DNA from 4 places in the Micrococcus sp. IITD107 genome. Region 1 is predicted to be linked to each of the others. Evidence: riboswitches for the same ligand, from Rfam matches in the RefSeq annotation. Region 1 holds a riboswitch; each other region holds the start of a gene.

Region 1 (5,445 bases):
GAGCAGCTCACCGCCCACTTCGCCCCGGTCTTCGCCGCGATCGCTGCAGGTTCCGACCAGCGCGAACAGGACCACACCTTGGCGTTCGACGCCATCGAGCTGCTGCGCCAGAGCGGCTTCACCCGGGTCCGCCTCTCCCACGAGCGTGGTGGCATCGGGGCGAGCCTGCCTCAGCTGGCCCTGCTGTTGGTGGATCTAGCTGCCGCCGACTCCAACCTGCCTCAGGCCCTGCACGGGCACTACATGTTCACCGAGCAGCACGAGGCCGAGTCGCAGGGCGAGGTCTCGGACTGGTGGATCGGCCAGGTCGCCGAGGGCAAGATCTTCGGCAATGCCCTGGTCGAGCTTCCCCCGTCTGCTGGCAAGCGACCGGTCATCTGGACCCCCGTCGACCCGGCGGCAGCTCCCGCCGCCGAGGGACCGACCCCGCTGGCCCACATCACCGGGGACAAGTTCTACTCCACTGGGGCACTGTTCGCCGACTACCTGCTGGTGACCGCCACCCAGCCGGGCCAGAACGGCGACGACGACGCCGTCTACTTCACCATCGTCGACGCCACCGACCCCGGTGTGCGCCGGATCGATGACTGGTCCGGATTTGGTCAGCGCCTAACCGCCTCAGGCACCACCACCTTCGACGACGTGCCGGTCTACCCCCACCGGCTCCAGGAGTTCGACACCCCTACGGGAGTGCTGGCCTACACCGTGCTGTGGATCGTCCTGGCCGCCACCCAGACCGGGATCGGTCAGAACGCGTTGCACCAGATCACCCAGTTCGTGCGCGAGCGCCGACGGACGTACAACCACGCCGCCGCCGAGACCCCCGCTCAGGACCCCCTGGTGCACGAGGTCATCGGCGCGGTATCGGCCAAGGTCTCGGTGGCCCGGTTCGCCGTGGCCGGGGCGGCCGCCGTGGCGGAGAAGTCCTTCCGCGCCGTCGGCGGCCACACCGACCTGGAGGACCCGGTGGTCATCCAGGCCCACACCGAGGCGAACATTGCCCTGTCGGAGACCACCGCGGTGGTCTCCGAGCTGATCCTTCAGGCGACCAACCAGATTTTCGAGTCCGGCGGTGCCTCCACAGTCGACACCGGAAAGCACCTGCACCGCCACTGGCTCAACGCCCGCACGATCGCCAGCCACACCCCGCTGATCTACCGCGTCCAGGCGGTGGGAAACTACCGGATCAACGGCATCACCCCGCCGTTCCACTCCACCGCCCGCAACTCCGACCCGAACGCCGCAGCCGCCGCCGCTCAGACCACTCAGGGAGCATGATGACCGCTCAGACCGAGACCACCCAGACCATCAAGACCGCGAACGCCGGCTCTGAGAAGCTGGCCGCACTCCGCGAACGCCTGGCCCCGGAGTTCGCCGGCATCGCCGCCACCGCGGTGGAGCGCGAAGCCGACCACGTGATCGACCCGGAGGTCGTGCGCCGACTGGCCGCGGCCGGCTTCACCTCCCTGCGCGTGCCGACCGAGTACGGCGGGGCAGGACTGTCCTTCGCCGAACAGGCCGAGCTGATCGTGGAGCTGGCCCGTGCCGACTCCAGCATCGTCCAGGCACTGCGTGCACACCTGATCAACCAGGAGTCCGTGCTGGGCCACCCGAACCCGGCCTACCGCGAGCGCTGGCTGCGCCGGATTGCGGAGGGCGCCGTCGTCGGGAATGCCATCACCGAGATCAACAACGCGGTGGGGGAGGGCACCACTACGCTGACCCGCGATGCGGAGGGCACCTGGCGGCTGAACGGCACGAAGTACTACTCGACCGGCACGCTGTACGCCGACTGGATCATCGTCGCGGCGGTGGACGCTGAGGGCGAGGAGACCGCCGCGATCGTGGCGGCTGACGCGCCGGGCGTGACCCTGCTGGACGACTGGGACGGCTTCGGCCAGCAGCTCACCGCCTCCGGCACCACCGTCTTCGAGAGCACGCCCGTCGCGGAGGAAGAGGTCTTCGACGGCGGGCTCGACGACGGAACCCGCGTGGCCACCGGTCAGGCGGCTTGGCAGTTCCTGCACCTGGCCGCCCTGACCGGGATTGGGGAAGCCATCGTGCGCGACGCCGCCGAGTACGTCCGCGGGCGCCGTCGCAGCTTCTCCCACGGTGCCGCCGAGCTGCCCCGCGACGACGCCCAGGTGCTGCAGGTCGTGGGCGAGCTGTCTTCGGCCGCGTTCGCCGCCAGGGCGGCCTTCGACTCCGTGGTCGCCGCCCTCGGCGGTGTGCTGGAACGCGAGGGCTCGCTGGGCGCCGTGGGCCTGCAGCTGCCCGAGGACGTGGTCGACGCCCTGTACGTCCGCGTCTACCAGGCCCAGCAGGTCATCGCCAAGACCGTGCTGGGCGCGGCCACCGCCCTGTTCGAGGTCGGCGGCGCCTCCGCGGTCAGCGGCAGCCGCGGTCTGGACCGGCACTGGCGCAACGCCCGCGTGCTGGCCCAGCACAACCCGCTGATCTATCGCGCCCGACTGTTGGGCGACTGGGAGGTCAACGGCACCGCCCCGGGACGTTCATACCGCCTGGGCTCGGTCCAGAACTGATCTGGCCCTGACCCGGCCCTGACCCGGCCCTGACGGCCGAACCCCGGCCCCATCGCTGACGGACTGTTCACGGTCCGCCGGCGGTGGGGCCACACTGGTGCCCATGGCTCACCCGGTGATGTACGACGACGCGGACCCGCACTTCCAGCGAGTGAGCACCCTGGCCCTGGCTCTGCCGCAGGCCCAGATGAAGGTCTCCCACGGCCGTCCGGCATTCTTCACCCAGAAGGTCTTCGCCTACTGCGGCGCCTCGGTGAAGGTCGAGGGGGCCGACGTCGACGTCTTGGCGCAGGACGCTCGAGCGTTCCGGCCGGCGTATCTGGCCAGCTCCGGCTGGTGGGCCCTGGACCTGTCCGGCCCCAACCCGGACGCCCCTGCTGACAACGACGCTGGACGGAAGATGCCGAGTGGATCGAGATCAGCTACCGCTCGACGGCTCCGACCCGCCTGGTGCGCCAGCTCGAGCCCTGAATGTGACGCAGATTGGCTGCTGACAAGTCACACAACGTCGTTGTGTTCAACATGACGCCGGGTGACCACGCTCACTGGACACGTCCCCGCCGATCCCCCTAGGGTTATTACCAGAATCACGAGTTCCGGTGCGAAGCCCTGGCTGGCCGGACGGCAACCCTCTCGCTGTAGCGGGGTGCTCCAGGTGATGATTCGGCCGGCACGCACGTGACCGGCAAGTACAGCGCTCCCGTGGGCACCAGATGCGAATGTCACCGATCTGCTGTGTCCTGCCCCGCTGGTCCTGCGGCGCGCTGCGATCGAAAGGTTCGCCTCCATGGCCCAGCCTCACCAGTCCTCGCCCACGCCGCTGCACTTCAACGCGTTCGTCATGAACACCACTAGCCACATCCATCACGGACAGTGGCGACGTCCTGACGCTGGCCAGACCGAGTTCGCCGATGTGAACACGTGGATCAACTTGGCCAAGACGCTGGAAGAGGCGAAGTTCGACGCGATGTTCTTCGCCGACGTCGTGGGTCACTATGGCGACGCCGACGCTGACTGGTCGGTCTACGTCGAGCAGGGACTGCAGATTCCTTCCAACGACCCGACCGTGCTGCTGGGTGCCCTGGCCGTGGTGACCGAGAACATCGGCCTGGCCACCACCTCCAACGTCTTCCAGTCCCACCCGTACCAGTTCGCCCGCCAGCTCTCCACGCTGGACCACATCTCCAACGGCCGTATCGCCTGGAACATCGTCACCGGCACCCAGGACAACGGCTCGCGCAACTTCGGTCTGCCGCGGCTGACCGACCACACCGAGCGCTACCGCTGGGCTCAGGAGTATGTGGACGTGACCTACAAGCTTTGGGAAGGCTCCTGGGATGAGGGCGCGGTGCTCAAGGACCGCGAGGGCTCCCGCTACTCTGATCCGGCCAAGGTGCACAAGATCCACCATGTGGGTGAGCGCTACTCGGTGGAGGGCCCGCACCTGCCTTCGCCCTCCCCGCAGCGCACGCCGTTGCTGTTCCAAGCTGGCGCCTCGGCTTCCGGCAGGGACTTCGCCGCCCGCAATGCCGAGGCCGTCTTCATCATCTCCGCCACCCCGGATGTGGCCCGCCAGCAGATCGAGGACACCCGCCGCCGTGCGGTGGAGGCCGGCCGAGCGCCGGAGGACATCAAGTTCTTCCAGGGGCTCAGCTTCATCATCGGGGACACCGAGGGGGAGGCGCAGGCCAAGCTGGCGGAGGCCGAGCAGTTCGCCTCGGTGGACGGCTACCTGGCCCACGCCGCGCTGGTGGACCCCGACGGCCGCGTCTACCCGCCGGACACCCCGCTCTCCGCAGTGGACACCAACACGCAGAAGGGCTTCACCGAGTGGGTCTCCAAGGCCATCACCGACCGTGAGCCCGTGGTGGCGGATGTGGCCTGGCGCAGTCACCGCAACAACCGCCTGGTGGGCACACCGGAGCAGATCGCCGATCAGCTGCAGCTCTGGCAGGACGCCGGGGTGGACGGGATCAACGTCGTCAACTGGGTGATCCCGGGCTCTTTCGAGGAGTTCGCCGAGAAGGTCCTGCCGGTGCTGCGCGAGCGCGGACTGGCCCCGAGCGAGTACCGGCCGGGCACGCTGCGGCAGAAGCTCTTCGGCCGCGACCGCCTGCCGGACACCCACCCGGCCGCCCAGTACCGGGGCGCCTTCGCCGAGACCGATCAGGTCCTCCGATCCGGTGAGCCCCGGGATGCGGCAGCCGACCACGAGCCGGCAGCGGCCGGCGTCGGGAACTGACCGGCACCTCCATTTGCCCGGGTGACGGGCGAGCGGTTGGCCCCAGACCGTCCGTCACCCAGTGCCTCTCCTTGAGTGACCGGCCCCTGAGCACCTCGCCGTGCACGTCGCCGGTCGCCTCCCACTCTCGCCGAAAGGGCATCATGAGCACCCCACCTTCACCGAACGCGCCCGGGAACGGGCACTTTCACCCACCACGAGGCGCCGATCGCGCCCGCAATGCGCGCCGCATCTCCCTGGCTGCCGGGGCGGCTGTCTCCGCGCTCACCCTGGCCGGCTGCGTGGCCGGTTCCGGAACCATCGAGCGGACCTCGGCCACCGAGAAAGACGGCGGCATCATCCGCTACGCCCACTTGCAAGAAGTCCCCTGCGTCTACGGTGGCTGGGTTCAGCAGGCCTTCACCTCACGCCAAGTCCTGGACGCCCTGGTGTCTGCCGAACCCGACGGATCGGTGGTCCCCTGGATCGCCACCGACTGGTCCGTGTCCGATGACCGACTGACCTGGACCTTCACCCTGCGCGAGGACGTCACCTTCACCGACGGCACAGCGCTGGACGCCGAGGCCGTGGCCTACAACTTCGACTACTGGATGAACGGCGGCAATGGCACCGCGGCCGCACATCTGGGCGGGTTCTACGAGTCGGCGGAGGCCACCGGGC
Region 2 (5,445 bases), 120 kb from region 1:
GGCGGGCGAGGGCGTAGGTGTGCACCCCGGTGAGCTCCAGGCCGTGCCGCTGCGCGAGCTGGTCGATCACCACGGTAATGCACGCCCCCACCGAGCCGGCGAGGTACTCCATGGGCGTGGGCCCCTCATCGCGGCCGCCGATCCGCTCCGGCTCGTCCACGGTGAAGGTGAAGTCTCGGACCGCCACCCGGGTCTGCTGGCGCCCGGTCCAGGTGCCGGCGGCCCGCAGCGTCTTCGACGCGTCCTCCCGAGGGGCCTGGGGGAAGCGGTCATGGGAAGTGGAGAGCATGGGTGGTTCCTCCCGGTGATGGGTGACGGGGATCGATGGTGGGGGTCGTGGGTCAGGCCCAGCGGCGCACGGCCCACCGCTCCACCACGCCCAGCAGGGCGTCCGAGAGCTTGCCGAGCACGGCGAGCAGGATGATCGCCAGGATGAGCCGGTCGGTGCGGCCGTTGTTCTGCGAGTCCGTGAGCAGGAAGCCCAGTCCCATGGAGGAGGCGATCAGCTCAGCGGCCACCAGGAACAGCCAGGCCTGGGCCAGGGCCAGCCGCAGGCCGGAGAACACCGCCGGGATGACCGCAGGGAGCTGGACCGTGCGGAGCAGATGCAGCCCGTGGTATCCGAAGGCTCGGCCCGCCTCCACCAGATGGGGGTCCACATGCTTCAGGGCGTAGTAGACCGTGGTGAACACCGGGAAGAACGCGCCGATGGCGATCAGGGTGATCTTGGACTCCTCGCCGATCTTCATCCACAGGATCAACAGGGGGACCCAGGCCAGCGACGGCACCGCTCTGACTGCCCCCACCAGCGGAGAGAACAGGGCATCGGCCCAGCGGGAGAGGCCGAGCAGGGAGCCCACCGCCAAGCCGAGCAGGCCGCCGGCCAGGAAGCCCAGGATCACCCGCTGCGTGGAGATCGCGATGTGATGCAGCAGCTCACCGCGGGTGGCCAGATCCGTCCCGGCTTCGAAGACCGAGGCGGGCGAGGGCAACTGGACAGGGGAGAAGAGCCCCGCTGCGGTCGCGGCCCACCACGCCACCACGAGGATCGCCGGGACGATCAGCCCGATCGCCGCGCGGACCACCGGGCGCGCGGACCCCAGGCGCACAGAGGTGCTGGACGCGGAACCGGAGGATGCGGTGGCCGCACCGGTGACCGTCTCGGGGGAGGCCCTGCGTGGCGCCCGGGTCGACGTCGGGGTGGAGGTGGGGGTGGAGGCGGTCACTGGAGGGCCTTCTGTGCGTAGGTGGGCTCAAGCAGTTCGGCCAGAGCTTGGTCGACGGCGGCCTGGTCGCGGACATCGCCGGTCTCCACGAAGATCGGGCCGACCTTCTCCAGCACGTCCAGCTGCGCCTGGCCGGGCACTGGGTCCACGTCGAGGTTCGAGCGTTCCTCGATCACGGTGGTGGCCACCTCGAGGTCCAGTCCGGCCACATCGGCAAGGATCTGGGCGGTCTCCTCGGGGTTCTCCAGGGCCCAGGTGCGGGCCTGCTCGTACACGTCCACCACGGTCTGAGCCAGCTCGGGGGACTCCTCCAGGAACGACTCGGTGGCGTTGAGGAACCCGTAGGTGTTGAAGTCCACGTTGCGGTAGAACAGCGTGGCCCCGGCCTGCTCGGCGCCGGCCATGATCGGATCCAGACCGGACCAGGCGTCCACGGAGCCGTTCTCCAGCGCGGAGCGGCCGTCGGCATGCTGCAGGTTCTGCACCGTCACGTCGGCGGGATCCACACCGGCCTCTTCCAGCGCCTGGATGAGGAAGAAGTAGGGGTCAGTGCCTTTGGTGGCCGCCACGTTCTTGCCCTCGAGCTGGGACACCTCGGTGATCTCCGAGTCGGCGGGCACCACCAGGGCGGACCACTCGGGCTGGGAGTACAGGCTGATCGTCTTGATGGGCGAGCCGTTGGCGCGGGCCAGCAGCGCGGCCGAACCAGCGGTGGAGCCGATGTCGATCGCCTCCGCGCGCAGGGCCTCATTGGCCTTGTTCGAACCGGCTGACTGGACCCATTCCACCTCGACGCCCTCGTCCGTCAGTTCCTCCTCCAGCCACCCCTTCTCCTTGATGACGAGGGAGAGCGGGTTGTAGGTGGCGAAGTCGATGGACAGCGTGTCCGCGGAGGAGCCGCCCCCGGCGTCCCCTCCGGCGCCGGTGCCGCCGGACGCGGAGTTCTCACCGGCCACGCAGCCGGTCAGGGCCAGGGCGGACACGGCGACGACGGCCAGCCCGGTCAGGGCGCGGGCGCGGCGGGGCCGACCGGCTCGTCGGGTGGGGACAGAGGGGGCGATGCGCATGAGTGGCCTTTCGAGACGAAGCGTTCAGGTGAGTCGAGTCAGACGGTCGATGACCGCGAGATGGTGCCACGTGTCAGTGCTGTCAGAACTGACGAGCATGACAGGGTGATGAGGTGAGGCCGCAGTCGGGACCAGGTCCACCGGGGGTGGACCGGCTCCTGGCCCGCAGGCGGGCCGAGGTCAGTGGGTCAGTGTCGGTGGGAGTCCACGCCGAGCCCCTCGAGCAGGGAGGAGCGCAGGGCGGCCAGTTCGGCCGAGCCCCGGTCGCGCGGGCGGCTGCCCGGGACGGTGAGCACCTGCCGCGTGGTGGCCCCTGGACGGTCAGGGTCGGACGGATCCGCGCCCAGCAGCAGGATGCGGTCGGCCAGCTGCAGGGCCTCGTCCACGTCGTGGGTGACCAGCAGGACCGTGGTTCCGGTCTGGGCGTGGATGTCCAGCAGCAGGTCCTGCATCTTCAGCCGCGTCAGGGCATCCAGCGCACCGAACGGCTCGTCCAGCAGCAGCACCCCAGGACGCCGGGCCAGTGCTCGGGCCAGGGATGCGCGCTGGGCCATGCCGCCGGAGACCTCTCGGGGACGGCGTCCGGCTGCGGCCGAGAGTCCCACCAGCTCCAGCAGACGGTCCACCTGCTCTGCACCGGCACTGCGGCTGGTCCGGGAGGGCAGCCCCAGGGCGACGTTCTGGTGGATGGTGCGCCACGGCATCAGGCGCGGCTCCTGAAAGCCCATGGCCGTGCGGTGGTCATGCGGACGGACCGGCTCCTCGCCGATCAGCACGCTGCCGGAGAACCCCTGGTCCAGTCCTGCCGCCGCACGCAGCAGCGTGGACTTGCCGCAGCCGGAGGCGCCGACGATCGCCAGGATCTCGCCGGGGGCGACCGTCAGGCCCACGTCACGCAGGACGGTCCGCGTCCCACCGTCCACGGGGAAGGACCGGCCCACTCCACGGAAGGTGACCGGAAGGCTGCTGGACGCACCCGCTGAGGTGCGGGCGCCGTCGTCGTGAGCGGTGGACTGTCCGGGAGCGGCGGAGGAGGCCGGGCTGGACAGGGAGGGGGCAGTGGTGACTGCGGTCATGGTGAATCACACTCCATCGGTCCTGGCGGTAGCACCCTCGCCCACGGGGTGAGTGGGGGGTTGCTGCGGCGTCACGGAGCCAGATCTCTCAGCCGCTCTGGATGGTTCGTCTTTCCAGTAGGCCTGATTTTGCGCGGAACTGTCAATTTCTGCGGGCCTGTTGGCGTCATGCGCGGTCACGGGAGATGTCGCGGAAAGTCTGGACGAATTGTCGGTCGAGACGGGGACGAAATCGTCAGCCCATGTGAGCAGGCGGTGAGGGGGCGGTGGTGGGCGGATTCATGACGATGTGTGACTTGAGCGACGTTTCGGAGCTGGCGCGACCCGGGCATCAGGGTGCTAAGTTGTGACCACCCATCCAGAGCGGCCGAGAGATCTGGCTCGATGACGCCGCAGCAACCCGCCCATTACGGGGCCAGGGTGCTACCGCCAGGACCGATGGAGCAGTCACGCGACGATCCCACGGAAGAGCCCTGACGGGACGCGCTCGCGGGCTCTTCGCCAAGACGTTGTGTGGGCTTCCGAGGTCATGAACCGAGGAGCATCACATGAGCAAGATCATCACTCGCAGCCCGGGATCTCGCCAGCGCGGAGCCTTCACCGTCGGCCTGGTCGCCATCGCCCTGACCCTCTCCGCCTGCGGAAACGGTGCCCAAGCACAGAACCCCACCACTGGCCCTGAGTCCGCTGCCGCCTCGGGTGAGCCGGTCGAAGGCGGCCACCTGGTATTTGCCGACGTCGTGCCCGCACCGCGCTGGCAGACCCAGTCGGCTACCGACTACCGCCAGGCGAACGTGCTGAATTCGGTGCTGGACCGCCTGACCTACTACGACGCCGAGACCGAGACACTGGTGCCGTGGATCGCCACGGATTGGTCGCCCAATGACGACCTGACCGAGTGGACCTTCACCATTCGCGAGGGCGTGACCTTCTCTGACGGCACTCCTCTGGACGCAGAGGCCGTGGCACGGAATCTCCAGGTCTTTGGCGAGGGCATCACTGACGCGCAGATCCAGCCCAACCAGGACTACAAGAACTTCGTCTCGGCAGAGGTTACCGGCGACGATCAGGTCACCGTGACCCTCTCCGAGCCCAACGCGAACTTCGTCCGCGCCACCTCCTCGGTGACCAGCGGCTTGGTTGCACCCTCGGTCTTCGAACTCGACAATGCCGGTCAGAACGACATTGCCCAGGTCATCGGGTCCGGTCCTTTCACCTTCGAATCGCAGGTGCCCGATCAGGAGATCGTCTTCACCGCCCGTGAGGACTACGCCTGGGCTCCCGAGACCGCGGAGAACCAGGGTGCGCCCTATCTGGACGGCTTCACGCTGCGCTACCTGCCCGAGGTCGGCCACCGTGCCGGCTCCGTCTCGACGGGTCAGGCGGACCTGGTGCGCGGCATCCAGCCGGTGGACGAAGCCACCCTGGAAGCCGCTGGCCACAGCGTCTATGCAGCACCCGGGACGGACCTGTCCTCCAACCACATGGCCGTCCGCTTCGAGAATGAGGAAGTCTCCGACGCACGCGTGCGTCAGGCCCTGCAGATCGGTACCAACCGCGAAGCCATCAAGCAGACCGTGCTCTCGGACAGCTACCAGCTCTCCGGATCGATCTTGAACCACGGTGCCCCGGGCTTCGTGGACCTCTCGGAGGACTTCGCCTACGACCCAGAGCGGGCCAAGGAACTGCTTGATGAAGCCGGGTGGACTGTCGGCTCGGACGGTATCCGTGAGAAGGACGGCCAGCGACTGGAGCTGACGGTTTCCGCCAGCTCGAACTCGGTGGTCATCAAGCCAGTGTTCGACCTGATGGTCCAGCAGTGGGCGGAGCTCGGTGTGAAGTTGACCAGCCGCGCCGGTGACAACACCTTCTTCTTGCAGGCCCAGACCGACGAGACGGTGCCGCTCTATGGCACCCGCGCCTTCAGCTACGGCGGGCTCGGTCCGCTCTACGGCTCCGGTGGAACCCTGACCTTGGCCGACGATCCCGAGTTCGACGAGCTGGTGGACCGCGCTAACGCCGAGGCCGACGAGGACGCCCGCAACGAGATCCTTGCCGAGCAGCAGGACTACATCG
Region 3 (5,445 bases), on a different contig from region 1:
GACTGATCCCATGATCGAGCTGACCTACACCGGCCCGGCGGACTCCGTGGCCGAGGTGACCCTGAACGCCCCGCAAAAGATGAACTCGCTGGACGAGCAGGCCCTGGCCGACCTCGCCGCCGCCTACACCGAGGCCGCGGCGAAGGCCCAGGAGGGCTCCGTGCGGGCGCTGCTGCTGCGCGGCGAGGGCCGCGGGTTCTGCGCCGGCCGGGACATCTCCAACGTCACCCCCGCCACGGACGACGCCTACGACTACCTGGCGCAGAAGGTCACCCCCGTGCTGCGGCAGATGGCCGACTTCCCGGCACCGACCTTCGCCGCCGTGCAGGGTGCCTGCCTGGGCGTGGGCCTGGGCCTGGCCATCGCCACCGACGTGGTCTACGTGGCAGACACCGCCAAGATCGGCTCCCCGTTCGCCAACCTGGGCGCCACCCTGGACTCCGGCGGGCACGCGCTGTTCACCGAACGGCTGGGCGCCCACCGCACCCTGGACCTGATCTACACCGCGGAGCTGATGAGCGGCGACGAGGCTGTGCGCTCCGGGCTGTTCTCCCGGTCCGTTCCGGCCGATGAGCTGCTGGAGTTCACCCGGACCAAGGCCGCCGCCGCGGCCCAGGGCGCCACGCAGGCGTTCCTGGCCTCTCGCGCCCTGGTGGCCCAGGTCCGCGACGAGCGGATGGGCCTGTGGGACTCGGTGGAGAAGGAGAACCGGACCCAGGGCGACCTCTGCGGCACCGCCGACTACTCCGAGGGGTTCGCCGCCTTCCAGGAGAAGCGCAAGCCGAACTTCACCGGCCGGGGCTGACCGCCCCCGCCGCCGGGGAGGGGGCTGCGTCACCGATGGCGTTCAGCCCCTCCGGCAGGGTGCCGTTGATCCAGTAGTCCCCCAGGGCCCGGGCGCGGAAGGCGATCGGGTTGTGGGTGGCCACCGTCTGGGCGTTGCGCCAGTGGCGGTCCAGCCCCTTGGACGTGGAAGTGGCCGAGGCGCCCACCGTCAGGAACAGGTCCTGGGCCGCACGCAGGGCCAGCTCCGGCACGGTCACCTGGGCGTGCTCTACGGCGACCTCCGCCAGATGCAGCTCCCGGGGCACCTCACCCTGGTGGCCGAAGCGGTCAGCTCCGGTGGCGGCGGCCGCCGCCAGGGCGTCGTCGAAGGCACGGGCCGCGTGCAGCACCGTGGCCTCGGCGGAGAAGGCCGAGGCCGCGATCCGGCCGGTGGCCTCCTGGATGAGCGGATCCTCCCGGAACGGCAAGCCGGAGCCGGTGTTGAACGTGCGCGCCCGGCCGGCCACCGTAGCGGCGGCGTCCCGGCGGGCCGCCCGGGCGATCCCGGCCAGCACCGCCAGCAGCACCAGCTGGAAGAACCCTGCCTCATGAATGGCCTCCGGGGTCCCCACGGTGCGGCCCAGCACGGCGTCCTCCGGGAGCTGGACCTGATCGAACACGGCGGTGCCGGTGCCGGTCAGCTTCTGCCCGAACCCGTCCCAGTCGTCCTCCAGGGTGACGCCGTCCGCATCGGTGGGCACCAGGGCGAACCGGCGTCCGGGCTGCACCGTCCCGTCTGCGTCCTGCACCGCCGCGGAGACCCGGGTGTAGTCGGAGAAGATCGAGCCGGTGGCGTAGAACTTCCGGCCGTTCAGCGTCCACCCGTCCTCGGTGGGCCGCAGCACTGTGTTGAGCGTCCCCAGACGGTTCCCGCCCTTCTCGGTGGACGCGTTCCCCACCGTGACACCGGCCAGGACCCGTGCATACCAGGTGGCCTGGACGTCGTCGGGAAGGAAGCGGAGGGACTCCACGAAGCCGGCGTGGGAGCGGTACAGGTGGGCGATGTTCGAATCCGCCTCAGCCAGGTCGATCAGCAGGCGGATGAAGTCCTCGATGCTCGCACCCGCCCCGCCCTGGGCCACGGGGACGCGGAGGGCTCCGAACCCGGCCTCGTCCAGCATCCGCACCTCCTCGAACGGCAACCGGCGCTCCAGGTCCCGTTCCAGCGATCCGGCCGCGATCTGGTCGAAGAGCGGCTGGAAGCGGGCGGACAGGGCGGTGTAGGCGGTGCACATGCGGCGGTCCTCTCGGTCACACCGACGAATCGCGGTGCCCGCCGACGCGGCTCAAGGCCGGGCGATGCGGGACCGGGTCTCCATCGGTCCTGGCGGTAGCACCCGTCGGGGAGGCCCCACGGGTTGCTGCGGCGTCACGGAGCCAGGTCTCTCAGCCGCTCTGGATGGTGATGCGGTCAGACTAGGCGGCACGGGACGGAGAGCGCCGTCACATGGCGTCGTGTGACGCAGACGGGGGTGTCCAGGGAGGGCTGGTCGCCACGCTGCTGGACGCCGCCATGGGCGAGGCTGTGCGGGACGGGCTGGAGGAGAGCGAGAAGACCGCCACCGCCCAGCTCGCCGTCACCTACCTGAACCCTGGCCGGGTCGGAGACACCCTGACGGCCACTGCCGAGGTGCGCAAGCGCGGCGGGAAGCTGGTGATGGTGGAGGAAGAAGTCTCCACCCAGGACGGAGATCCGGTGGCCCACGGGGTGGCCACGTTCACCGTGAGCCGGGACTGATCAGGCGTCTGTCCCGGCGGCCTGGTCCGGGTCCTGCACGGCGGGGGTGCGCAGGGCCAGTTCGGCCAGCACCTCCACGGCGCGGGGCAGCACAGCGTCGTCGAACACGGCCCGGGGTGAGTGGTTGCTCTCGGCCGTCTCCGGGTCCTGCCCCTCCGGCACCGCACCCAGCAGGATGTAGGCCCCGGGCACGCGCTGGAGCACCTCGGAGAAGTCCTCGCTGCCCGGCTCGGCCTCCGGAAGGTCCAGGTAGGACTCCGGCCCGTACAGGTCCTCGATCACCTCGCGGGCGAACTCCACCGCGGCGGGGTCGTTCACGGTGACCGGGAACTCGCAGTCAGGCCGCACGTCCGCAGTCATCCCGTGGGCGGCGGCGATCCCGTGGGCCATCCGCTCCACCGCCGGGATCAGCCGCTCCCGCGACTCCGCCGAGAACGTGCGCAGGGTGATCCCCAGGGTGGCGGTGTCCGGGATGATGTTCGCCGCCGTCCCCGCGGTCAGGTGACCCACGGTGGCCACCACGGGGTCGAACGCGTCGAACTGCCGGGTCACCAGCGACTGCAGCGCCATCACCATCTCGGCCGCCACCGGAACCGGGTCCTGGGCCAGGTGCGGCACCGAGCCGTGCCCGCCGTTGCCCTGCACCGTGACGATCAGGTCATCACAGCCGGCCTGGATGGGACCGGGGCGGCTGACCAGCATGCCGTGCGGGTACTTGGCGGAGTACACGTGGATCGCGTAGGCGGTGTCCACGGGCTGCCCGGCGGCCTCGAGCAGCCCCTCCTCGATCATCCGCTTCGCGCCGCCATCGGTCTCCTCCCCCGGCTGGAACATGCCCACCACATCGGCCACCAGCTCCTCCCGGCGCTGTCCCAGCCAGGCCAGCGCGCCGTAGAGCCCGGCGGTGTGCAGGTCGTGTCCGCAGGCGTGCATGGTCCCGGGCACCTCGGGCGCATAGTCCAGCCCGGTCTCCTCGGTCACCGGCAGCGCGTCCATGTCCCCGCGCAGCAGCACCACGGGCCGGCGGGTCCCCTCCGGCACGGGGGCGCCTCCCCGCAGGACCACGACGACGGAGCTCAGCTCCCGGCCCACGGTCACCTCCAGCACGGGCTGGCCGGTGCGCGGGTCATCGCCCAGCTGCTGCTGCAGGCGGGCGAGCCGTTCCAGCACAGCCGCCTGGGTGCGGGGCAGATCCAGGTCCAGCTCAGGGTGTCCGTGCAGCTGCCGACGGAACTCGATCACGTCCCGTGCCAGATCGGCAGGGACGTTCGGCGCCAGGGAGCTGACGGAATTGGAGTCAGAAGCAGTCGGCGGCTGGGACTGGTTCACGGTGCACCTCGGCGGACGGGACAGCCCAGGCGGTACCGGGCAGTCAGCAGATCGGACTCCTTCACGGTACGCAGGCGGACCAGAGTGAGCCACTCCACGCGGACTCGAGCGGGGAGACCTGCGACCGCGGGTGACCGACGGATAAAATGATCGTCGTTCATTTTAGGAGTATGATGTGCGTCATACTCCATCCGCGGCCAGCGGAGGACGGCGGGAAGGAGCCCTTCCCTCCCCGACACCTGAGACGGAGCATCCGATGACCGAGACCACCACTCCAGCGCACGCCGGCACCGTCATGCCCCCGGAATGGGGCCCGCATGAGCTGACCTGGATGTCCTACCCCACCCCCAACGACACCTTCGGCCCGGCCGGGTCCAAGACCCTGGAGCGCGCCCGGACGGCCTGGACCCGTGTGGCCCGCACCATTGCCCGCTACGAGCCGGTCCGCGTAGTAGCCCATCCCGACGACGCGCAGGACGCACGTGAACGACTCGGAGAGGGCATTCAGGTCCTGACCGCGCCGCTGAACGACGCCTGGATGCGCGATGCCGGACCGTCGTTCGTCCACAACGCAGAGGGCGGTCTCGCCGCTGTGGACTGGGTGTTCAACGGCTGGGGCGCCCAGTCCTGGGCGTCCTGGGACCTGGACGCCCAGCTGGGCCGGCTCGTGGCGAGCCAGGCCGGTGTCCCCGCGCTCTCCTCCGATCTGGTGAACGAGGGCGGCGGATTCCATGTGGACGGCCAGGGCACGGTCCTGCTGACCGACACCGTGCAACTGGACCCCGATCGCAATCCTGGAGCCACCCGCGAGTCCGTGGAACAGGAGATCCATGCCCGCCTCGGCACGTCCCGGGCGATCTGGCTGCCCCGCGGGCTGACCCGCGACTACGACGGCTTCGGCACCCGGGGGCACGTGGACATCGTGGCCACCTTCGCCTCCCCGGGACACGTCCTGCTGCACAGCCAGCAGGACCCGGTACATCCCGACCATGAGGTGTCCCGGCAGCTACGCGAGGTGCTGGAGAGCGCCGTGGACGCCGCCGGGCGCCCCCTGCAGGTCACTCTGGTCCCCGCCCCCGCGGTCCTGCGGGACGAGGAGGGCTGGGTGGACTACTCCTACATCAACCACTACGTGGGCAATGGCGTGGTGGTGCTCTGCGCCTTCGACGATCCTGCGGACCAGCAGGCCGCAGCGATCCTGGCCGAAGCCTACCCGGGGCGTCAGATCGAACTGGTGGATGCCCGGGACATCTTCGCCTTCGGCGGCGGCATCCACTGCATCACCCAGCAGCAGCCCGCGCCCCTGCAGGCACTCGAGGCGACCGGAGAGAGCGCATGATGGACGTGACGGAGGCCAGCATCGCCGAGCTGAGGGCGGCCCTGGAGTCCGGACGGACCACGAGCCTCGAGCTGGTGCGCGCCTACCGCGAGCGCATCCAGCGCTTCGACCGCCAGGTCGCAGGGTCCACCCACGCGGCCGACGGCGGGGTCCCGCTGAACTCGGTGGTCGTGGACAATCCCGAAGCCGAGGCCGAAGCCGAGGCATCGGACGC
Region 4 (5,445 bases), 110 kb from region 1:
GCAGCAGAAGGTCCATGAGGCCACAGAGACCATGAAGACCAAGGCCCCCTTGGTGGCGGACAAGGTCTCCACCACCGCGAAGGATGTGACGGACAAAGTGACGGACAAGGTCAACGAGGTCAAGGACGGCTCCGAGAAGGACGCCGGCGACGCAGATCCGACCAAGGGCAACGTCACGGCCGGCTCAGAGAAGACCACCGCAGGCAAGGACGCTGTGTCCGACCCCTCGCAGTCCCTCGAGAACGAGGGCGGCGGACTCACCCGCTACTGAGCCACGGCTCCCCGTGGGCCACGCGCCCGCCCGGTGAGCCCCCGCTCACCTCTCACGATGACGGCACCCCAGGTTCCCTGCGCAGGGAACCTGGGGTGCCGTCGTCGGGGGCCCTTCCGGAGCCCCTCCGGAACGGGCCGTGTCCGCTCAGCCCACCGGCCTGCGGTTCCTCAGGGCGAACCGGGCGCCGTAGTGGTTCTCCGGCAAGTGGTCACCCTTGCCGAAGAGCTTGTTGCGCATGGTGCCCTCGCGGTACTCGGTCTTGTAGCGGCCGAGCTTCTGCAGCTCCGGCACCACGTACTCCACGATGTCCTCAAAGGTGCCCGGGGTGATGTGGTAGGCCAGGTTGAAGCCGTCGATGTCGGTCTCGTCCTGGATCTCGGCCAGGCGGCGAGCCACAGTTTCACCGGAGCCGATGATCACCGGGCCGAAGCCGCCCACACCGCACCACTCGGCGATGCGACGCACGGTCCAGGGGTTCTCGTCGTCGCCGGATGCCTTCTTGAAGGTCTCGATGGTCGACTGGATCGCGTTGGACTCCACGTCGCCCAGCGGCTCATCCAGGTCGAACTGAGACAGGTCGATGCCCATCCAGCCGCTCATCAGCACCAGGCCGCCCTCGACGTCGGTGTAGCTGGCCAGCTCTTCGTACTTGGCCTGCGCCTCCTCGTCGGTGGCACCGGTGACGATGGTCTGCATGGACATGATCCGGATGTCGTACGGGTCGCGACCTGCCTCCACCGCAGCCTGGCGCAGCTTGGTGGTGGTGGCCTTGATCAGGTCCGGGGTCGGCGGGTTGATGAACACGGCCTCAGCGTGCTTGCCGGCGAAGGCGCGGCCACGGGTGGAGGCACCGGCCTGGTAGATCACCGGGGTGCGCTGCTTGCTGGGCTCGGTGAAGGCAATGCCGGGGGTCTTGAAGTACTTGCCCTCGTGCTCGATGCGGTGGACCTTGGTCGGGTCAATGAAGACACCGTTCTCACGGTCCTCGACGACGGCGTCGTCCTCCCAGGAGCCCTCGAGCAGCTTATAGACCACATCGAGGTACTCGTCGGCGTGGTTGTAGCGCTCGTCGTGCTCCATCTGGTCGTCGTGACCGAAGTTGCGGGCTGCCGAGGGCAGGTAGCCGGTCACCACGTTCCAGCCCACGCGGCCCTCGGTGAGGTGGTCCAGCGTGGCCAGACGGCGGGCGAAGGAGTAAGGGTGCTCGTAGGCGGTTCCGGCGGTGACGCCGAAGGTGAGGTTCTCGGTGACGGCGGCCATCGGTGGCACCACGAGGATCGGGTCATTGGTGGGCACCTGGGTGCCGGCCTTTAGAGTCGCCTCGTCCGAGTTGCCGTAGACGTCATAGGGACCGAGCACGTCGGCGATGAACAGTCCATCGAATAGGCCACGCTCCAGGGTCTGGGCCAGGTTGGTCCAGTAGCCCAGGGTGTTGTAGGTGCGCGACTTGTCCTCCGGGTGACGCCACAGACCCGGTGACTGGTGGGCCACGCAGTTCATGTCGAAGGCGTTGAAGAGGATCTCCCGCTGACCGGAGGCGGTGGTGGGGAAAGTGGATTCAGGCACGATGATGCTCCTTCCATCGGTCCTGGCAGTAGCACCGATCCGTCCATGCGGGGGTTGCTGCGGCGTCAACGATCCAGGTCTCTCGGCCGCTCGTGATGGGTACGTGGTTCATTCGAGCACACCGCGGGCACCGGGTCGAACCAAGTGTCGTCCCATGACAGGTGCCTCAGGTGAACTCCCTTCATGAGCCGACGGGAAGTGGTTCCACTTCAGTCTGCTCCCGGGGGCGTTCAGTGGCTGCTGCGGAGTACTCAACGAACGCGCCGCGGTATGTTGCTCCGGGGTGGCCCTCGGGCAAACGGTCGCCTTGTCCGGTGAGCTTCTGGCGCAGTGTGCCCGGCGCGTACTCAACTTGCGCAAGCCCCCGGCGTCTCAGTTCGGGCAGTAGCCCCTGGATGATGTCGGTATATGTGCCGGGCAGAGTGGAATTGATGATGTTGATGCCATCGATGCCTGCGTCTTGCCACTGTTCCAAGACATCGGCGATCTGCTCGGGTGTTCCGGCCAGTCGGTTGTTGATGGACCGGTAGCGCACGAAGTCCTCCAGTGTGGGGTCCTCGGTATTCGCCGCACGGCGGACAGCCGCCAAGTGTCCTTGGCCGCCCTCGGTGGTGAGGTCCTTCATTTTGGTGTCCAAGGGGAGCCCGCCGAAGTCCACTCCGAGGTTTCCTCCTATGTGGCTCAACAGGGAGTCCATGTCCAGAGTCTGCTCCAGGTCATCACTCTTGCGCTGCACTTCTGCCTCCGTGGACCCCACGATGATGTGGAAGCCTTGGAGGAACTTGATGCTGTCGCGCGCGCGGCCTAAGGATTCGGCACGGTCCCGCACCTTGGCGGTGTACTCGGCCGCATGGGAAGGATCCACCAGCGCCGTGAACGTGGCTTCGGCGTGTGTGGCACAGAACTCCTGGCCTCGCGGGGAGGCTCCAGCCTGAAACAGTAGAGGGGTCCGCTGCGGGGAAGGGCTGGACAGGTGCGGCCCTTCGACAGAGTAGCGAACACCCTGGTGGTGGATCTTGGCAACCCGCTCTGGGTCGGAGAAGACACTTCCGGCCTTGTCCTGCAGCAGTGCCCCGTCGTCCCAGGATCCTTCCCAGAGCTTGTAGACCACGTCCATGTATTCATCAGCCCAGGCGTAGCGGTCATCGTGCTTCTCCAGACCAGCTGCACCGAAGTTCCGATGGGAGTTTTCCAGGGCCGACGTCACAATGTTCCATCCCACCCGGCCGCCGGAAAGATGGTCCAAGGTCGACATCTGACGGGCGAACTGGAAGGGGTGGGACTGGATGATCGAGCTGGTGGCGGCCAGGCCGATGTTCTCCGTCGTCGCCGCCAGCGCAGAGAGCAGCACGACCGGGTCGTTCGAGGGAATCTGCAGTCCATGGCGCAGGTGCTCAGCCCATCCGCCGTCGTGATTCCCATAGAGGCCGACGACGTCGGCGAAGAACATTGCGTCAAACTTGGCGTCTTCAAGTTCCCGCGCCAGCTCCTGCCACATGCTCAGCTCATTGAATCGGTGCTGTTGGGCTTCCGGGCGTCGCCACTGGCCGCCCTGGATGTGGCTGCCAGTATTCATGAGGAAAGCGTTGATGATCAGTCGCGGGCGAGTCCCCTGTGCACCGCCTGTGGCGGTAGTGGAGTGGTTCGTCATGAGCTGTGTCCTCCTAGTGGACCGGGGTGAGCTCGCGCAGCAGGTTCCCGGGGTTCGCTGCTAGCAGCGCCTGGGTGTAGTGCTCGCGAGGAGAGTCAAAGATCTCGCGCACGGTTCCGCTCTCCACAAGGCGGCCGGCCTGCATGACACCGACGCGGTCGGAGATCTGCTCCACGATGTGCAGGTCGTGGGAGATGAAGATGTACGTCAAGCCCAAATCACGCTGCAGCGCATCAAGTAGGTCCAGGACCTGCGCTTGGGTGAGTACGTCCAGAGCCGAGAGCGCTTCATCCAACACGATGGTGCGGGCACCCAGAACCAGGGCTCGAGCGATTGCGACGCGTTGACGCTGCCCTCCGGAGAGTTCAGCCGGCCGAGCGGCTGCCACCCGAGGAGGCAGGTTGACCTGCTCCAGGAGTTCGGCGACCTTCGCCTTGCGTTCCGCGCGGGTGCCGATCCGATGGTTGTCCAGGGGTTCGGAGACGATCTTCTCGATGCTCATCCGAGGGTCGAGCGCAGAATCGGGGTTCTGGTAGACCAACTGCAGGTCTTTCCAGAGGTCACGCCGCTGCCGACCTGTCAGGTCGCTGACGTCCTGACCGTGGACGTGCACGGTTCCCGCGTCCTGGTGCAGCAGTCGCAAGATCAGTCGTGCCGTGGTGGACTTGCCCGAGCCGGACTCTCCCACCAAAGAGAAAGTCGTTCCCGCGGGCACCGAGAAGGACACATCGTCGACGGCGCGCCGTGCCGCCTCGCCCGTGCCGAAGACCTTGGTCAGTCCGTGGACTTCCACAGCGGGCAACAGCTGAGCCTCCAGATCCGGCACCGGATCCTTGATCCCGGCGGCGGCCAGAGCGCGCTCCAGGAGATCATCGGCCGGTGTGCGCTGCCCTGCAGCATCAACGAGCAGCTTGGTGTACTCATGCTGCGGGTCGGTCGCGATGGCCCGGACATCACGGTCCTCCACAATGCGACCGTTTTGCAACACCACAATTCGGCTGGCATGGTCCGTGGCCAGCGCCAGATCATGAGTCACGAACAGCACCGCTGTACCGGTCTGTTTGGCCAACCGGTCAAAGACCTCCAGCACACGCTTCTGCACGGTGACGTCGAGGGCCGAGGTCGGCTCATCGGCAATCAGCAGATCGGGCTTGAGCGCGAAGGCCATGGCGATCAGCACACGCTGCTTCAGTCCGCCCGACAGCTCGTGGGGGAACTGACGCAGGCGCTGCTCAGGACGGTCGATGCCCACCAAGTCCAGCAGGCGTGCAGCTTCGGCAAGCTGGGATTCCTTGGATCGCAGCTCCTTCTGCGGGTGAATGCGAAACACCTCGGTGAGTTGATATCCGATGGTGCGGACCGGGTCGAGCGAGGCCCCAGGGTCCTGAGGCACCAACCCGATCCTGGTTCCCCGGACCCTGCGGAACTCCGCAGTGGAGGCGTTCACCAGGTCTTGACCGTCGAAGGTCAGAGTGCCGCCGGTGACACGACCGCTACCCGAGAGCAGCCCAATGATGGCCTTGGTCAGGGTGGACTTTCCGGACCCAGACTCGCCGACCAAGGCGACGACCTCGCCGGGGCGGATCGTTAGGTCGACTCCGTCCAGGGCGGGCGAGCTGTCCCCGTAGGTGACCTGAAGGTTTTGGATATCGACAAGAACTGGGGCGGAATCCGCCGTCGTGTGTGCGGGACTGTTTGTGTGGATGGTCATGAGAGTCTCCTAGAACCGCAGCAGCTTCTGTACGCGTCGTCCGAAGATGCCCAGCAGGACGACGGTGAGGACAATGACAAGACCGGGCAGTGTGGTCATCCACCAGGCGGCACCCAAGTATTGGCGCCCCTCGGCGATGATCAGTCCCCATTCCGGGGTGGGTGGCGGGGCGCCGAAGCCCAGGAATCCGAGGCTGGAGATCGCCAGGATGGCGACGCCGAAGTCGACGACCAGCAGGGACAG

The links. Region 1 has a riboswitch for S-adenosylmethionine ahead of ACEXHE_RS07690 (LLM class flavin-dependent oxidoreductase). Riboswitches for the same ligand answer to the same signal wherever they lie in the genome.
Region 2: it holds a riboswitch for S-adenosylmethionine, as region 1 does, so the genes downstream of both, ACEXHE_RS08235 (ABC transporter ATP-binding protein) here and ACEXHE_RS07690 (LLM class flavin-dependent oxidoreductase) in region 1, are expected to answer to the same signal.
Region 3: it holds a riboswitch for S-adenosylmethionine, as region 1 does, so the genes downstream of both, ACEXHE_RS12715 (acyl-CoA dehydrogenase family protein) here and ACEXHE_RS07690 (LLM class flavin-dependent oxidoreductase) in region 1, are expected to answer to the same signal.
Region 4: it holds a riboswitch for S-adenosylmethionine, as region 1 does, so the genes downstream of both, ACEXHE_RS08205 (LLM class flavin-dependent oxidoreductase) here and ACEXHE_RS07690 (LLM class flavin-dependent oxidoreductase) in region 1, are expected to answer to the same signal.

Annotation. Positions count from the first base shown of each region.
Region 1 covers NZ_JBHFFN010000003.1:152,970-158,414, reverse strand. Annotated here, with positions in the region: gene ACEXHE_RS07705 (acyl-CoA dehydrogenase) at 1-1,278, shown strand, start outside; gene ACEXHE_RS07700 (acyl-CoA dehydrogenase family protein) at 1,278-2,543, shown strand; gene ACEXHE_RS07695 (hypothetical protein) at 2,647-3,069, shown strand; SAM riboswitch class IV at 3,129-3,241, shown strand; gene ACEXHE_RS07690 (LLM class flavin-dependent oxidoreductase) at 3,331-4,785, shown strand; gene ACEXHE_RS07685 (ABC transporter substrate-binding protein) at 4,929-5,445, shown strand, end outside.
Region 2 covers NZ_JBHFFN010000003.1:270,274-275,718, reverse strand. Annotated here, with positions in the region: gene ACEXHE_RS08250 (OsmC family protein) at 1-289, opposite strand, end outside; gene ACEXHE_RS08245 (ABC transporter permease) at 342-1,109, opposite strand; gene ACEXHE_RS08240 (aliphatic sulfonate ABC transporter substrate-binding protein) at 1,223-2,293, opposite strand; gene ACEXHE_RS08235 (ABC transporter ATP-binding protein) at 2,482-3,369, opposite strand; SAM riboswitch class I at 3,380-3,477, opposite strand; SAM riboswitch class I at 3,721-3,813, shown strand; gene ACEXHE_RS08230 (ABC transporter substrate-binding protein) at 3,918-5,445, shown strand, end outside.
Region 3 covers NZ_JBHFFN010000009.1:59,472-64,916, reverse strand. Annotated here, with positions in the region: gene ACEXHE_RS12720 (enoyl-CoA hydratase/isomerase family protein) at 11-805, shown strand; gene ACEXHE_RS12715 (acyl-CoA dehydrogenase family protein) at 789-2,060, opposite strand; SAM riboswitch class I at 2,138-2,231, opposite strand; gene ACEXHE_RS12710 (PaaI family thioesterase) at 2,273-2,563, shown strand; gene ACEXHE_RS12705 (M20 family metallopeptidase) at 2,564-3,892, opposite strand; gene ACEXHE_RS12700 (agmatine/peptidylarginine deiminase) at 4,149-5,231, shown strand; gene ACEXHE_RS12695 (amidase) at 5,228-5,445, shown strand, end outside.
Region 4 covers NZ_JBHFFN010000003.1:263,063-268,507, forward strand. Annotated here, with positions in the region: gene ACEXHE_RS08200 (YtxH domain-containing protein) at 1-271, shown strand, start outside; gene ACEXHE_RS08205 (LLM class flavin-dependent oxidoreductase) at 419-1,840, opposite strand; SAM riboswitch class I at 1,851-1,942, opposite strand; gene ACEXHE_RS08210 (LLM class flavin-dependent oxidoreductase) at 2,022-3,416, opposite strand; gene ACEXHE_RS08215 (dipeptide ABC transporter ATP-binding protein) at 3,505-5,202, opposite strand; gene ACEXHE_RS08220 (ABC transporter permease) at 5,212-5,445, opposite strand, start outside.